3 regions of the Micromonospora sp. NPDC047557 genome follow, and region 2 is predicted to be linked to each of the others. Evidence: riboswitches for the same ligand, from Rfam matches in the RefSeq annotation. Region 2 holds a riboswitch; each other region holds the start of a gene.

The links. A riboswitch is a leader RNA that binds a small molecule or an ion and turns the genes downstream of it on or off. The one in region 2 is predicted to bind cyclic di-AMP.
Region 1: another riboswitch for cyclic di-AMP. It lies ahead of ACGGAQ_RS08700 (C39 family peptidase); the one in region 2 lies ahead of ACGGAQ_RS04010 (coiled-coil domain-containing protein).
Region 3: another riboswitch for cyclic di-AMP. It lies ahead of ACGGAQ_RS06480 (NlpC/P60 family protein); the one in region 2 lies ahead of ACGGAQ_RS04010 (coiled-coil domain-containing protein).

What each region holds. Positions count from the first base shown of each region.
Region 1 covers NZ_JBIDDK010000002.1:195,607-200,765, forward strand. Annotated here, with positions in the region: gene ACGGAQ_RS08685 (acyltransferase family protein) at 1-503, shown strand, start outside; gene ACGGAQ_RS08690 (hypothetical protein) at 596-1,093, shown strand; gene ACGGAQ_RS08695 (hypothetical protein) at 1,314-2,084, shown strand; cyclic di-AMP (ydaO/yuaA leader) riboswitch at 2,370-2,510, shown strand; gene ACGGAQ_RS08700 (C39 family peptidase) at 2,743-3,585, shown strand; gene ACGGAQ_RS08705 (alpha/beta fold hydrolase) at 3,711-4,457, shown strand; gene ACGGAQ_RS08710 (CDP-glycerol glycerophosphotransferase family protein) at 4,462-5,159, opposite strand, start outside.
Region 2 covers NZ_JBIDDK010000001.1:866,017-871,175, reverse strand. Annotated here, with positions in the region: gene ACGGAQ_RS04020 (MarR family winged helix-turn-helix transcriptional regulator) at 144-473, opposite strand; gene ACGGAQ_RS04015 (carbonic anhydrase) at 722-1,447, shown strand; gene ACGGAQ_RS04010 (coiled-coil domain-containing protein) at 1,536-2,555, opposite strand; cyclic di-AMP (ydaO/yuaA leader) riboswitch at 2,560-2,690, opposite strand; gene ACGGAQ_RS04005 (YibE/F family protein) at 2,857-4,221, opposite strand; gene ACGGAQ_RS04000 (copper-translocating P-type ATPase) at 4,533-5,159, shown strand, end outside.
Region 3 covers NZ_JBIDDK010000001.1:1,372,916-1,378,074, reverse strand. Annotated here, with positions in the region: gene ACGGAQ_RS06490 (NlpC/P60 family protein) at 1-304, shown strand, start outside; gene ACGGAQ_RS06485 (N-acetylmuramoyl-L-alanine amidase) at 367-2,343, opposite strand; cyclic di-AMP (ydaO/yuaA leader) riboswitch at 2,578-2,714, shown strand; gene ACGGAQ_RS06480 (NlpC/P60 family protein) at 2,728-3,768, shown strand; gene dcd (dCTP deaminase) at 3,832-4,410, opposite strand; gene ACGGAQ_RS06470 (pyridoxamine 5'-phosphate oxidase family protein) at 4,510-5,067, shown strand; gene ACGGAQ_RS06465 (zinc metalloprotease) at 5,146-5,159, opposite strand, start outside.

The sequences.
Region 1 (5,159 bases), on a different contig from region 2:
GGCGCGGGCCGCGGCTGACGGCGGCCACCGCGATCTTCGTGGTCACCTGGGTGACCGCCGCGCAGTGGATCCCCGCCCAGTGGTGGACCACGCTGCTCGCCATCGCGTACCTGCTGGTGATCACCGCTGCCGCCGACGCGGACGTGCGGGGCCGGCGCTCGCCGTGGCGCTCCCGCCCGCTGGTCTGGCTCGGCGAGGTCTCCTTCGCCTTCTACCTGGTGCACGTGCTGGTCATGACGAGCGTGCTGCGCCTTAGCGGCGACTGGGGGACCGGCTTTCGGGGCTGGCGCGGCCCGGCGGTGGTGCTCGGGTTCCTGCTGGTGAATCTGGTGCTCGCCGGGCTGCTGCACCGCTACGTCGAGACCCCGATGATGCGCCGGCTCGCGCCGCGCCGCCCGAAGCCGCCGTCGGCCGTCCCTCCACAGCGCACCGGCGACACCGACGACTGGGCCTCCGGCGCCGGCCGGACCGACGAACAATCGACGTACGCGGACTCGCGCTGACCCATCCGCGCAGGCCGGACGCGGTCGGCGCGGCGCGAGCCGACACGCCCGGCGTCGATGCGCACGGTCGTCGTCGGCGGTAGCGTGGGGACGTGCTTCCGGTCGCGCTCACCTGTCCCCTGTGGTGGGTGGCGCGCTGGGCGACCCGGGTGCTGACCAGCCTCGCCGTCATCGCCGCCCTCGCGCTCGGCGCGACCACGGCCCTTCCGGGGTCGCCAACGCCAGCCGCTGCGGCGACGTCCGCCGTCGCGCCGCCCGCGTCGCCCGACCGACCCGCCGCCGTGACCAGCACCGGGCCCGCGACGTCCATCGTCGACGACGACCAGACCGCCGCCCGCGACAGCGCCACCCAGGAGCGGGCAGCCCGCGACAGCGCCGCCGCTGACGAGTCCGCCGCCGTTGACGAGTCCGCCGCGGTGTGGTCCGGCGACCCGCAGCCCGCGCTGCACGACACTTCGCGCACCCTGGCCGCCACGTCGACCGGTGTGACGCCGGGGCGGGCGGTCTCCGAGCGGTCACTCCGCGCCGACAATCCGGCCGCCCGCGCTCCTCGGGCCCCACCGGAGCACCGGATCACAGCGGGCCGCTGACCGCGCACCGGCTCCTGACCCGCGCTGGGTCACTGACCTCCGCGCCGGCCAACTGACCACCGCACCGGCTGCTGAGCCGCCCCGCCGGAGCACCGAGGCCCTGAGCGAGCGTCCCGCCACCCGCACCTGTCGACACACCAGTCCGTACCGGCCGACCCGTGGGTCACCGACCCTCGTGCGGCTTCCCCGTCGCAACGCGCTTTCTTCCGAGGTGCCGACCATGGAGACCGTCGTCTTCTACCAGTTCCTGACCGAGGTGCCCCAGGCCGCCGCCATCTGGTCGGCCCTGTTCCTGCTGGCGCTGACCGTTCTCGCCGTGCTGGTCGCCCGCCCGGAGCGGGATTCGACCGCCTCCGAGCCGACGCCGCCGCCGCCCACCGCACAGGAGGTGGCCGCCGCCGAACTCGCCGACCTGCGCCGCTACGCCGAAGAGGTGGCCGTGGCCGCGGCCCGCGCGGCGCAGACCGCCCGGCGACGACGCGCTGACTGGCTGATCACTCAGGAAGAGGCGCAGGTCGCCTGGTCCCGGTACGACGAGGCGGACACCGCAGCCCGTCGGTTCGCCGCCGCCGGGGCGCTGCCGACCCCGCGTACCCCGCACACCCCGGCCGAGTACGCGGCCCGGGAGCGCTACCTGCACCGTGCCGCGATGGCGGCGCACTGGCGCGGCGAGTTGACCATGACTCAGCTCGGTGACGTGTTCGGGCACCGGCGCGGCTGGGATCCCCGCCGGCATCCGGTCGAGCAGGAGGTGCTGCTCACCCGGGCGATCCGTGACGCGAGGCTGGCCGACCACCGGGCCGCTGCCGAGCGGGAGCGGTCGGCCTGGCGGGACGCCGAGCTGGCGGCCGAGTCGGCACGCACGCTCGCCGAGGAGGCGTACGCGGCGGCGGTCCGGTTGCGGCCGAACCCGTCGCCGTCGCGCCGCATGACGACCCGGGCGTCGCGCTCGGCAGTCGTGACACGCTGGCGTCCGGCCCGGGTCGGTTGAGCCCGATCTGTTATGTGAGGCCCGTCACGGACGATGGAAATCGGGCGACCGGCACCATCGGCGGCCATTGTTCCCGCGATTGTGGCGGCGTTGCCGGCGGCCTGTCCGGTTGTCGCCCATCGGCGCCTCCGGAACCGGTTGTCCCATCGAGTCACGTCAGCGGCAATACGCGCAGAAATTGCTGTGCCAAACGATGTTTACGCAGGTGGACGCGGCTTGGCAGGGTCCGCACCGGCCAGTACTGTCGTGCTGTCCGGTGCGGTAACCGATCGCAGGAGGCGACGCCGTGCCGACCCGCTCAATCGTGATCTACGAACCGGGGACCCACAGTAAGTCCGGGGTGAATCCGCGAGCCACGGCCCGCGGTAGGGCGATCTTCCCGCCCGAATCCGTCAGCTAACCCGGTAGGCGGTGACGGAAGGAGTTCCATCCTCGTGCAGCACCTTTCCACCCCTCGGTTGTTCCCCCGCCTCCACGGCGTCGCGGTGCCCCCGCTCATCCGCCTTGTGACGGTGAGCTGACCCCCCGGGTCACCGCCTTTCCCGCCCGGCCGCGCCGGGCGTTCCCCTGAGCGGTTCACCATCCGCGGACCACGGTTCGCGCGCTGGCGCCTGCCCGGATACCGGCCGAGCCCGGTGTGCCGCTCGCCCCCCGAACCGTGGAGGACCCCGTGAAGCACACCCTGCAGCGTCAGCTCCGTCGCCTCGCGACCGAGCGCCCGTACCAGATCGTCGCCGCCTCCGCCGCGGCCCTCGCGATCGCCACCACGACCGGCGCCCTGCTCGCCGGCGCCGAGGGCGCCCCGGCCAGCGAGCACACCGCGACCACCGTCGCCGAGATGCGCAGCGACACGATCGCGTCCCGCGACCAGGCACGCGTCGCCTCCCCCTCGGCCGCGCCGAGCACGGCCGCCCCGGCCACCAGCGCCGCATCGCCCGCCGCGAAGGCCACGAGCAACCCGGACCTCACCCGTAAGCCGACGCCGCCGAAGCCGCCCGCGACCAAGGTGCTCGACTACGACTACGAGGCGCAGAACACCTACTACAACTGCGGCCCGGCGGCCACCCGCAACGCCCTCAGCGCCACCGGCATCGACCGTACGCAGGAGGAGCTCGGCGCCGAGCTGGGCACCACCGAGATGGGCACCAACTCGGCCGAGGACACCACGCGGGTGCTCAACGCCGAGGTGAAGGGCTCCCCGTACCAGACCCGGATGTTCGCGGGCGCGCCCAGCCCGGCGCAGATGGACCGCCTCCAGGCCGACGTCGTCAAGGCCATCACCGACGGCCGGGGCGTGGTCGCCAACGTCGTCGGGGACGCCACCGACACCAATGGCGGCTGGCACTCCTACGGCGGTGGGCACTACATCGCCGTCGTGGGCTACAAGGACAACGGCCGGACCGTGCGGATCGCCGACTCGGCCAACGCAGCCGACCCGGCGTACTGGATCACCACGATCGACCTGGCCAACTGGATCGCCACCCGGGGCTACTCCGCCTGACCCAGGCGCTGACGCCTACGACGCCGCGGGCGCCGTCCCCCACGAGGGGCCGGCGCCCGCGGCGTCTCGCGTCGATGCCGATGACGGCTCTCGTACCGGGCCGCGAACCGTGGGAGACTGCGGCCGTGGTGGACGAATCGGGTGGTCACGCCGGCCGCGGGCCGGTCCTGCTGCTGCTGCACGGCATGGGAGCGACGGGCGACGTGTGGCTGCCCTGGGCGCCACTGCTGGAGCAGCACTGGCCAGGGCGGTGGTTGGCGCCGGATCTCGCCGGCCACGGCTGGTCGGCCCCGCTGTCGTCGTACTCCTTCGAGGGTCTGGCCCAGCGGATCGCGCAGGGCCTGGCCTTCGACGACCGCATCGTGGTGCTCGGCCACTCGCTGGGTGGGGTGGTCGGCCTGGCGCTGGCGGCCCGCGCCGCCGGGCTGCCGGTGGACGCGGTGGTCGGGTTGGGCATCAAGGCGGTCTGGTCACCCGCCGAGCTGGCCCGGGCCGCGGAGCTCGCCGCCCGCCCGGTCGGTTGGTTCGCCAGCCGCACCGAGGTCGCCCGCCGCTACCTGCGGGTCGCCGGCCTCACCGGTCTGGTCTCCCCGGACCATCCGATGGTGGACGCCGGCCTGCGCCAGGTCGACGGCCGGTGGCGGCTCGCGATGGACACGACCGCGTTCGCCGTCGGTGAGCCCCACCTGACCGCGTTGTTGGCGGCGACCGACGTGCCGGTGGTGCTGGCGCGCGGCGAGCACGACCCGATGGTCACCGACGCACAGCTCAAGGAGTACGGCGTGCCGGTCGCCACGCTGCCCGGTCTCGGCCACAACGCGCACCTGGAGGACCCGGCCGCCGTGCTGGCGCTGCTGGACGCGTACCGCTGAGCTGCTAGACCGGTGCTGACGTGGCCAGGTTCTCCGCCGGCGCCAGCTCTCGGCGCGCGGCCGTCAGGAAAGCCTCGGCGTACGACTCGGCGGGGAAGTCACCCAGGTAGCGGCGGCGGGTGGCCCACCGCTCCTCGGCCAGCGGGTCGGTGTCCAGCAGCGCGGTGAGCACGGCGTCCACATTCGACATGTCGCGCCGCAGCACGTAACCCGACCCGGCCAGCGGGAAACGGTCGGTGAACCGGTCGCCCTCGTCGCCCATGTCGGTCACGGCGTACGGCTTGCCGGAGTAGAGGTAGTCCGAGATCACGCCGGACACGTCGGAGACCAGCGCGTCCGAGCGGTTGACGCAGTCGGTCAGGCTCAGCTCCCGGGCGGCCGCGCCGAAGACGTGCTGCCGCCCGCTGCGGGCCCGGTCAGCGGCCAGCAGCTCGGTCAGCCGGCCCAACTGGCGTGCCGACGCCGGGTTCTGCGCCGTGTACGGGTGGGCCCGCAGGATCACCGTCGCACCGCGCTCCAGCAGCCGTCGCAGCGGCTCCTCGGCCACCGGCAGCGAGCAGTAGTCGACGTCGGCGTGGTGCCCGGTCCAGGTCGGGGTGTAGAGCACCGTCGGGCTCGCGAGGCCGCGCGCCGGCTCCCGGCGTACGTCGATCGACTCAACCTGCGGGCGGCCCACCACCACGAACTTGTCCGCCGGGATCC
Region 2 (5,159 bases):
GATTACCGCTGCACCGCGTCGGGCAGCGGCCCGGCGACGCCGTTCCGGGCGGGAACGATGACGTCGCTCAGCGGGGGGGGGCGATGACGACGGTCAGGGCGGGTAACGGGTCGCCGCTCGAAGCCGGCGTGGGATGACGCCGGTCAGGGCCGGGACGCGACGTCGTCGGCGGGTGCTTCGGCGAACAGCGCGAGCAGGTCGCCGACCTGGCGGTCGGCCTCGGCGGGGTGCCGGAACCGGCCGGCGGGGTTCAGGGTGTACTCGTTGCGGCGCCCCACCCGGGTGCGATGCAGGTAACCGCCGGCCTCCAGGTCGGCGACGATCGCCTGGGCGGCCCGTTCGGTGACGCCCACCTCGGCCGCCACGTCGCGCAGTCGCGCGGTGGGATCACGGGCGATGGCCAGCAGCACATGCCCGTGGTTGGTGAGGAACGTCCAGTTCCGGCCGCCTCCGGCCGTCGCCGCGCTCGTCATGGTGGAGCCGCCTCTCCGGTTGTCCGCCCCACCTCCGTGCCCGCCGGAGGGTCGGGCCAGGTGCCGACGGACCGGCCCGGTCCCCACGGCCGGAGGGCCGGTTCGGGGGTCAACGTATGAAATCTAAATCACGCATATCTTGACGCATCTTGCGGTGCGTGTGACCGTGGAGCCCGAGCCAGCGCCCACCGCCGGCCCGGCTGAAAAGCCTCTTGAGCAGGTCAAACGCGTGGAGACGAGGTGCGGGGATGAGCCGTTCCGGTACGCCTGGCGGGCAGCCGGGCCCGCAGCGGGCCGCCGATCGAGCGCCGACGCCGACCGAGCCGGCCCGAGCGTACGCCGAGCTGACCGCGGGCAACCGACGCTTCGTCAGCGGGGCGCCGCGCCACCCCAACCAGGACGCCGGGCACCGGGCCGCCGTGGCCGACGGGCAGCACCCGTTCGCGGTGATCGTGGGCTGCTCCGACTCCCGCCTGGCGGCTGAGATCATCTTCGATCGGGGGCTGGGCGACCTCTTCGTGGTCCGTACGGCCGGGCACACCGCGGGCCCGGAGGTGCTGGGCAGCGTGGAGTACGCGGTGACCGTGCTCGGCACGCCACTGGTGGTGGTCCTCGGCCACGACTCGTGCGGTGCCGTGCAGGCCGCCCGTGAGGCCGCCGCCACCGGCGTCGCGCCGCCGGGGCACCTTCCCGCGGTGGTCGACGCGGTGCTGCCCAGCCTGCGACGTGCCACCGCCGAGGGCGTGGACGACATCGACGGCATCGTCGACATCCACATCGCGCAGACCGTCGAGACGCTGCTCGGGCAGTCGCCCGTGCTGGCCGACGAGGTGGCGCAGGGGCGGTGTGCGGTGGTGGGCATGTCGTACCGGCTCGCCGCCGGTGCGGTGCGCCCGGTCACCCCCGTACCGGTGGGTGTCGCGACGTTCGACACGCCCGGCGCCTTGGACGACCCGGCAGCTTCCGCCGCCTGACGCGGACCGCCCCGGCGATTTCCGCCGTCTGACGCGACGAGGGCCGCCCCGCCTGATGCGGGACGGCCCTCGACTTCTTGGCACCGGGTCAGAGCAGCGACATGTGCACGTGGTCGGTGTGGTTCGACGGTCCGCTGTACGACTTCCAGCCGGTCGCCGGGAACCAGATCTGCCGGTTCCAGATCACGTAGTAGATGCCGAGGCGGTCGGCGTTGCGGATGAGGAACGCGGCGACGTTGTTGCCGTACATGCGGGTGTCGTTGTTGTGCCACGGGCTGAAGCCGCTCTTCTGCAACGACCAGTCACAGGCGCGGCCCTTCGGGTGCTCGAACGGGCCACCGTTGCGGTGACAGCCGACGAACCGGTTGAACCCGGCCCGCTTGACCTCCTTGTACGCGTGCAGAGTGCGCGGCGTGACGCAACCGGAGGTGGTGGGATCGTCCTCGCTGCAGGACTCGGGCTTCCAGTCGCCGTCGGCGGTGCGACCCGGGCCGATCCGGGCGACCGGCGAGACGGCGTCGACCAGACCGCCGGTGAAACCCTGACCGCCGACCAGCGCGAGCGCCTTGTCCGCGTCGCGCTTGTCCTTCGCCATCAGGGCGGTCTGCTTCTGCTGCTCGCGGACCTCCGCGTCGAGGGCCAGCTTGGCCTGCTCGGCGCGGGACTTGACCGCGTTGACCTCGGCGAGCTTCTTCTCGTTGACCATGTTCATCTCGTCGAGCGCCGCAGCCCGTCGGACGAACGAGTCCGGGGCGTCGCTCTCCAGCAGCATCGCCATCGCGCCGATCCGTCCGGTCCGGTACGACTGGGCGGCGATCTGCGCGACCTGCGGGGCCAGCGCCGCCAGGTCGGCCTTGGCCCGCTCGACCTCCAGCGCCAGCTCAAGCTGCCGCTTCTTGGACTTGTCCAGCTTGGACTTGGCCGCCACGTAGTCCCGGTTGGTCTGCTCGATGACGTCGTTGAGGAGCTTGGGTTCGTCTTCCTCCTCGTGCCCGGACGGTGCGGGGGTCGTCGGGGCGGCGTGGGCCGGGAGGGGCCCGGCGAACACGGTCAGCGCAGCGAGCACGGCCACCACGGGTGTCAACCAGCGGCGTAGGGGTGCCGTCACAATGTTCCCTTCCGTCGACCGCCGACCGGGTTAGCTGACGGGTTCGGGGCGGAAGTGGCCCCTACCGCTGTCGCGGATTCACCCCACGTGCCTGGGTCCCCGGCTCGCCGGTTGGCGATTAGGCGGTGGCACCGCAGGCGCCGCTGCGCGCCTTCGTCGGTGACCGGCAGCGAGGTTACCCGAGAGTCCACCGCCTGAGCTACGTCCCGAGGCCGACTAAAAGCGTCATTTCGCCATGGCGTTGAGTGACCAGTGACGCGGTTCTCAGGGCGCAGGCCCGATCCGGTCACGCTGAGGAGTGTCACCATGCCGTATCCGTGCTCCTGTTCGGCTCTGGCCACCCGGTGGTGGCGGTGGATGGGGGTGCGCTCCGCTCCGGGTCGGGCCCGTCCGGCCGACCCGCTGGCGGGGAGCTGAGGGCGGCCAGTGCCTCCGCCCGGTCCGGACGGGGGCGCGGCGTCAGGACGTCGGCGGCCGCGTCCTGCGCCGGCGTCGACCCGGCTGCGGTCACCACGGCGGCCAGCCCGGTGGTGAGGGGTACGGCGGCGATCAGTCCGAGCGTGGCGACCGCGCTGCGGACGATCTCCTGGGCGAGGAACTCGCTGGTCAGGATCTGCCCGAGAGGGCGGGTGTCGGCGGTGAGCAGAAGCAGCAGCGGAAGGGAGGCGCCCGCGTACGCCAGGACGATGGTGTTGACCGTGGAGGCGATGTGCGCCCGCCCGACCCGGGTGGCCGCCCGGTAGAGCTGCAGCCGGCTCAGGCCGGGGTTGGCGTTCGCCAGCTCGGTGACGGTGGCGGCCTGGGTGACGGTCACGTCGTCGAGCACGCCGAGTGAGCCGATGATGATCCCGGCGAGCAGCAGGCCGCGCAGATCCACATCGGCCTGGAACATCGACAGCGTGGTGGCGTCCTCGCTGCCGAAGCCGGTCAGATGGGTGGCGGCGGTGGCGATGGTCGCGAGCACGCCGGTGAGCACCAGGCTGCCCAGGGTGCCGAGCACCGCGACCGAGGTCTGCGCGGTCACTCCGTGTGTCAGGTAGAGCACCACGAACATGATCAGGGCTGCGCCGACCACCGCCACCAGCAGCGGTGACCGGCCCGCGCTGATGCCCGGCAACACGAAGGTGAGCAGGATGGCGAAGCTGGCGGCCAGCCCCGCCAGCGCGGCCAGGCCCCGCCACCGGCCGAACGCGACGATCGCGGCGGCGAAGACCACCGCGAGCCACACCAGCGGCTTTCCGCGCTGATGCTCGGCGATGTTCCAGCTGCTGGTGGCGGGATCGGTCGGGTCGGTCAGCTCGACCAGAACGACGTCGTCGCCGACCTCGACCCGCGGAGCGCCGGGCCCGGCGGGAACGGGCGTGCGCACCTGCTGGCCGGCGCTCGGCCCGTCCTCGATCCGTACGTCCACGGTCCCGCACGGCCCGGTGGCCGGCGTGCCCTCCGGGTTGGCCGACGGTGGGCAGGGTTCGGTCACCACCCGGGTGACCGTGCCGTGGTGGCGCGGCGCGTCCGTGCCGCCGCCGGTCTGCGGCGACCCGTCCCGTGGCCAGAGCACCACGGCGGCGACGACGGTGGCCACAAAGAGCGGCACCACCGTCGCGACGAGGATCCGCCGGACCCGGGGTGGGACGGGCGGAGCGGTACGGCTGTGGTCGGAACCCAATGCGAGAACTCCCAACGATCCGGTGCGGGGTACGTGCCGACGGGCCGGTCGGTTCACCTCCGCCGGAGGAACGCGGTGCCGGGTGCATCGGATTGCCGGCTGGCGACCCGGTGATCACACAGGGTGAGCCGTCGGAGCGGCCGGTCGGCGGAAGCGCCGCGCCGTGGCGGCGCCGGTGCCCTTCTGGGCGGTGGGGTCCGGTAGGCCATCGCCGGAATGCTAGCCAGCCGGACCGGGTGTCGCAGGTCGTGGCGGAGTGTCGGATGGTCGAACCGCCCGCGTGGCGTCGGCCGGAGCGGCATGTTGGAGTCATGCCCGCGTCCGAGCCCGCCCCTGAGCAGGCCGCCGACCAGAGCCAGCACGCGACGCCGGTCGACCACGATCAGCACGCCGGCCCGGAGAGGCACGCCGGCGCGGAGAGGCACGCCGGCCACGACAAGCACGCCGGCCACGACCCGGCGATGTTCCGCCGCCGGTTCTGGGTCTGCCTGGTGCTCACCCTGCCGGTGGTGCTGACCAGCCATCTGGTGGTGGACGGGCTCGGGCTCCGGTGGGACGTTCCGGGCCGCTCCTGGGTCGGGCCGGTGCTCGGATCGGTGATTTTCTTCTGGGGTGGCTGGCCGTTCCTGGTCGGTGCGGTGCGTGAGATCCGGGATCGGGCGCCGGGAATGATGCTGCTGGTCACGATGGCGATCACGGTGGCGTACTCGGCGTCGTTGGCCACCAGCCTGGGCGCCTTCGACCTGGACTTCTGGTGGGAGTTGGCCGCGCTGGTCACCATCATGCTGCTCGGGCACTGGCAGGAGATGAAGGCCATCGGGCAGGCCCGGGGGGCGCTGGCGGCGTTGGCCGCGCTGCTGCCCGACGAGGCCGAGCGCGTGGCGGCGGACGGGCAGGCCGAGCCGGTGCCGGTCGGCGCGTTGCGGGTGGGCGACGTG
Region 3 (5,159 bases), 510 kb from region 2:
TGACCCGTACGTCTGGGGCGCCACCGGCCCGAACTCGTTCGACTGCTCGGGCCTGACCCAGTACGCCTACAAGTCGGCCGGGATCTACCTCACCCACCACACGGGTGACCAGTGGAACGAGGGCAAGGCCGTGTCGCGCGCCGACGCCCGTCCCGGTGACCTGGTCTTCTTCTTCTCCGGTCTGAGCCATGTCGGGCTCTATCTGGGTAACAACCAGATGGTGCACGCGCCTCGTGCCGGCAAACCGGTGCAGGTTTCCAGCATCACCACCATGCCGATCGCCGGGTTCCGCCGACCCGGCTGATCCAGCGGACGCAACGAGGGCCCCCGGTCGGATGACCGGGGGCCCTCGTCGTATGTCGTTCGTCAGCGGGGTGCGCCCACCGGGGACGGCAGGAGCTGCACGTCGGCGAGGTCGACGTACATGATGCGGTGGCCGAACTGGATCTGCGCGTACCGGTTGTTACCTCGGATCACCGTCCAGTCGCCGGGTGAGGAGCCGTCGAACGTGCTGGCCCGGTAGTACTCGCCGGCCAGCACCGCGCCGACGGCGTAGCGCTGACCGGCGGCCAGCGTGTACTGCAGCGGTGAGATCGCCTGGTAGGGCACGCCGGCAGGGTAGGCAGCCTGCTCCGGGTACGCCCGCCCGTACACCGGGATGGTGGTCCGGCCGGCCTTCGGGGTGGCCACCACGCCGACGGTCCAGGTGGCGGTCGGCGCGGACGCCGGGTTGTGGAACCAGGCCCGTTGCCCGAGGTACCAGATGGCCGTCCAGTCGCCCTGCCGGCCGGCCAGGGCGTACGTCTGGCCGGCGGAGGCCCGGGCCCCGTGGTCCGACACGTCCATCGTGTTCGGGGTGCCGTCCGGACGGAGCGCGATGTCGTTGACAAGCGGCGCGTCCGCGGACGGCGCGGTGTGCAGCACCACAGACGAGGAGCCGCGCGGGGCGCAGGGTGTTCCAGGAGTGACGCACCCGGTGAACGCCGGTTGGTTGGTCGCGTAGTCGGGGTCGATCCGGACCAGCCCGGTGGCGGGGGTGCCGGTGTCCAGTCGCGGCGCGTGCAGCAGATCGAAGTAGTGCGTCCAGTCCCAGTAGGGCCCCGGGTCCCAGTGCATCCCGCGCACGGTCGACGCGACGGTGCCGGGCACGTTGTCGTGGCCGATGATGTGCTGGCGGTCCAGCGGGATGCCGTACCGCAGCGCGAGGTGCCGGACGAGCTTCGACGAGGTCCGGTACATCGCCTCGGTGTACCAGGTGCCCTGCGCGGCGAAGCCCTCGTGTTCCAGCCCGATCGACTTCGCGTTGACGTACCAGTTGCCGGCGTGCCAGGCGACGTCCTTGGTCTTGACGTGCTGGGCGATGTGCCCGTCCACCGAGCGCAGCGAGTAGTGCCAGCTCACGTAGGTCGGGTCCTGGACGAGTTTCAGGGTGGTCGCCCAACTCGCCTCGGTGTCGTGGATGACGATGTACTCGATCTTCTGCCGGGCGGGCCGATCGGAGAGATCGTGGTTGCCGTAGTCGCCGTCGCCGAACGCCTCGTAGGGTGCCGGAATCCATTCACAGGAGACCGTCCGCGGGCACTCCAGCCCGTCCGGGCGGGCGAGTCGTCGCAGGCCCAGCCGGTCCAGCCAGGAACGCTGGGGTTGGACCGCGCGGGCCGGCAACGTGACCCGCTGGCCGTCGTCGGTCACGCGGGTCTCGCCGGCGCCGATGGTGGTGTAGACCTCGTCGGCGAAGGCCGCCGCGGCGTCGGCGCTGTCCGCGCCGGCGTAGCGGGCCACCGCGCCGTACCAGGTGGCGGGGTCGGTGCCGGCACCGACCGGGGCGCCCACCTCCCGTTGGTACGCGGCCAGCAGCGCCGCACCGCCCCGGATGTTGGTCGTCGCGTCGCTGCGCAGCGCCTCGGGGGCGGCGCCGGTCAGCGCGGCGGCGGCGTCGACGGTCTGCATCGCGGCGGTGGCCGGCGCGGGATCCGTGGCCGGCGCGGGTGCCAGGACGGCACGGGAGTCGTCGCCACGCGGATCCTCGGTGCCGGCGTCGTGGTGGCCGCGCGCGGGTAGGGCGGCCACGTGGCGGGCATCGGTCAGGTGCATCGGGCCGTAGCCGCCGCTGGTGCTCGGGGTGCCGGCGTTGCTGTCCCAGCGGGACTCCAGGTAGGAGACCCCGAGCAGCACGGCGGTCGGCACGCCGTACTCAGTCGACGCGGCGGCGTACTGCTGCTGACGGTCGGCGGCCGGTGCGGCCCAGGCGGTGCCGGCGCTCAGCGGTACGGCGGCCGTGGCGATGACCACGGCGACCGCGAGCGACGCGCGCCGGCCGGCGGGCAGGGTTGGACGTTCCATCGAACCCCCTAGATTTGACTGGTAACTGTGTGGTCACCTTCGCGCTGGTCGGGAGTCCGCGTCAATACCTTTCCATATTTCAAACTGCATCGAAAGAAACCTTCACGCACGCTCGGTGACCTCCTCCAATCGGTACGGAGTGTCACGGCCGCACGGGTTGCGGATCGGTAACGGCCGTCTCTACTCTGGTCATTTGTCGGCCCGGTAGCAGGTCTGCCCATCCCGGGCGGTAACGGACCGACACCGCCGAGTCGCTTGCGAGCGAGCCGGGGACCCAGGTTCCCCCGGGGTGAATCCGCAGCCAATGCGGTAGGGCGCCAACTTCCCGCCCGAACCCGTCAGCTAACCCGGTAGGCGGTCAGGAAGAAGGAGTACGGAACCCCGGTGGCCCTCCATGCCCCGCGGCCGTCGTCCGAACGGTCGGCCTCGGCCGACCCGACGTCGACCGTGCCGCGTCCACGCTGGTCCCGCTTCACCACCGCCCTCGCCGCCCTGGTCGGCGTAGCCGTCGTCCTGACCGGCAGCGCCACGGCGGCTCACGCGGATCCGTCAGTCACCGAGATCGAGCGCCAGATCGACGCCGACTGGAACAAGCTCGAACCGGTCATCGAACGGCACAACGCCACCCGCGCGGACCTGGCCGTCAAGCGCAGGCAGGCCGACGCGCTCGCCGCCCGCATCGCGCCCCTGGAGCGCCAGGTCGACGCCGCGATGAACAAGGTCAGCGCGCTGGCCGTGCGCGCGTACATGGGCGAGAACCTGTCGACCGTCAACACGATGCTCGGCAGCCGGTCGCCCGGCGAGGTGGTCGGGCAGCTCGAGATGCTCGACCGGTTCGCCCACAACCAGCAGCAGGACGTCCGGCAGGTCGCTGATCTCCGCGACGAGCTGGCCCGGCAGAAGGCGCCGCTCGACGAGATGGTGGCCCAGCTGACCCGGACCGAAGCGCAGCTGGCGGCCAAGAAGAAGCAGATCAACGAAGAGATCGACCGGCTGCAGAAGCTGCGCCTCAAGGTGTACGGCAACGGTGGCGGCGGTCCGCTGCGTCCGGCGCCCTGCCCGGCCAGCTACCCCGGCGGCGGCGCGGGCACGGCGGTCAAGTTCGCCTGCGCCCAGATCGGCAAGCCGTACGTGTGGGGTGCCGAGGGTCCGAACTCGTACGACTGTTCCGGGTTGATGCTCGCCGCGTGGGCGAAGGCCGGTGTGTCGCTGCCACACAACGCCGCCGCGCAGAGCCGGGTGACCAAGAACGTCAGCAGGGGCGATCTGCGCCCCGGCGACCTGGTCTTCTACTACAGCGACATCCACCACGTCGGCATGTACGTCGGCGACGGCTGGGTGGTGCACGCCTCCCAGGCCGGTGTGCCCGTCAAGATGAAGAAGGTCGACGACGGGCCCATCCACAGCTACGGCCGCCCCGGCTGACCAACGCGGGACGCAGCAGGGCCCGTCGCGATCTCGCCGCGGCGGGCCCTCGTCGTCCGCTGTCTATCGGGTCGGCCAGGCACGCCAGTTCTGCCAGGAGCGGCTCGGCGTCGGCCCCCGCTGACCCTGGTAGCGCGAGCCGTAGACCACCGAGCCGTACGGGTGCTCGGCCGGCGACGAAAGCCGGAAGATGCAGAGCTGGCCGATCTTCATGCCCGGCCAGAGGGTGATCGGGAGGTTCGCGACGTTGGACAGCTCCAGCGTCACGTGACCGGAGAAGCCCGGGTCGATGAACCCGGCGGTGGAGTGGGTGAGCAGGCCGAGGCGGCCCAGTGAGCTCTTTCCCTCCAGCCGGCCGGCGAGCTCGTCGCCGAGTGAGATCACCTCAAGCGTCGAGGCGAGCACGAACTCCCCCGGGTGCAGCACGAACGGCTCACCGTCGGGTACCTCGACCACCGAGGTCAGGTCGTCCTGCTGCATGGCCGGGTCGATGTGGGTGTAGAGATGGTTGTTGAAGACCCGGAACAGCCGGTCGAGTCGTACGTCGATGCTGGACGGTTGGACCAGGGTGGGCTCGAACGGTTCCAGGCCCAGCGTGCCGGCCTTGATCTCGGAGACCAGGTCACGGTCGGAGAGCAGCATCGGACCACCATAGCCGCGTCGGCCGGATCGGCCGGATTTGGTGCCGGTGACCAGCGCGTCGAGGTCGCTGCTCGTACATTTGTTCGATAGAATGCCGGCATGGCTTCCTGGTCCGAATTCGCCGCCGACGAGCCCCGCCTCGCCGACGGGATCCGCGTTCTCCTGCAGCAGTACGGGCCGGGCTTCGGCTACCTGGCCACGGTCCGCGCCGATGGCGGGCCCCGGGTCCATCCGGTCTCCCCGGTCATCACCGACGAGGGTCTGTTCTGCTTCATCATCGACTCGCCGAAGCGCCGCGACCTCGAACGGGACGGCCGCTATGCGCTGCACTCGTTCCCTCCGGAGGAGAGCGACGACGAGGCGTACGTGGCGGGCCACGCCTGGCCGGTCACCGACCCGGTCCAGGTGGCCCGACTGGCGCAGAGCGCCCGGGCCGAGCCGCAGGTCGACTGGCGGCTGTTCGAGTTCACCGTCGACGTGGCGATGTTGACCCGTCGCGAGCAGCACGCCGCCGGCGTTCCGGGTGTCACCCCGAGCCGCCCGGCCGTGCGGGTCTGGCTGGACCCGCAAGCCCCGCCCGCACCGGCCGCGCCTCTCGCCGTACCGCCGACCCGCCCGGCCCGCCGCAGCCGTGACGTCCAGTGCACGGCCGCCTGACCACGGCCCTGCTGTCCCACAAAACGCCGGTGCCGGCTCCGTCGTGACGGAGCCGGCACCAGGTGTACGCGAGGAGAGCTACGCCGCGCGGT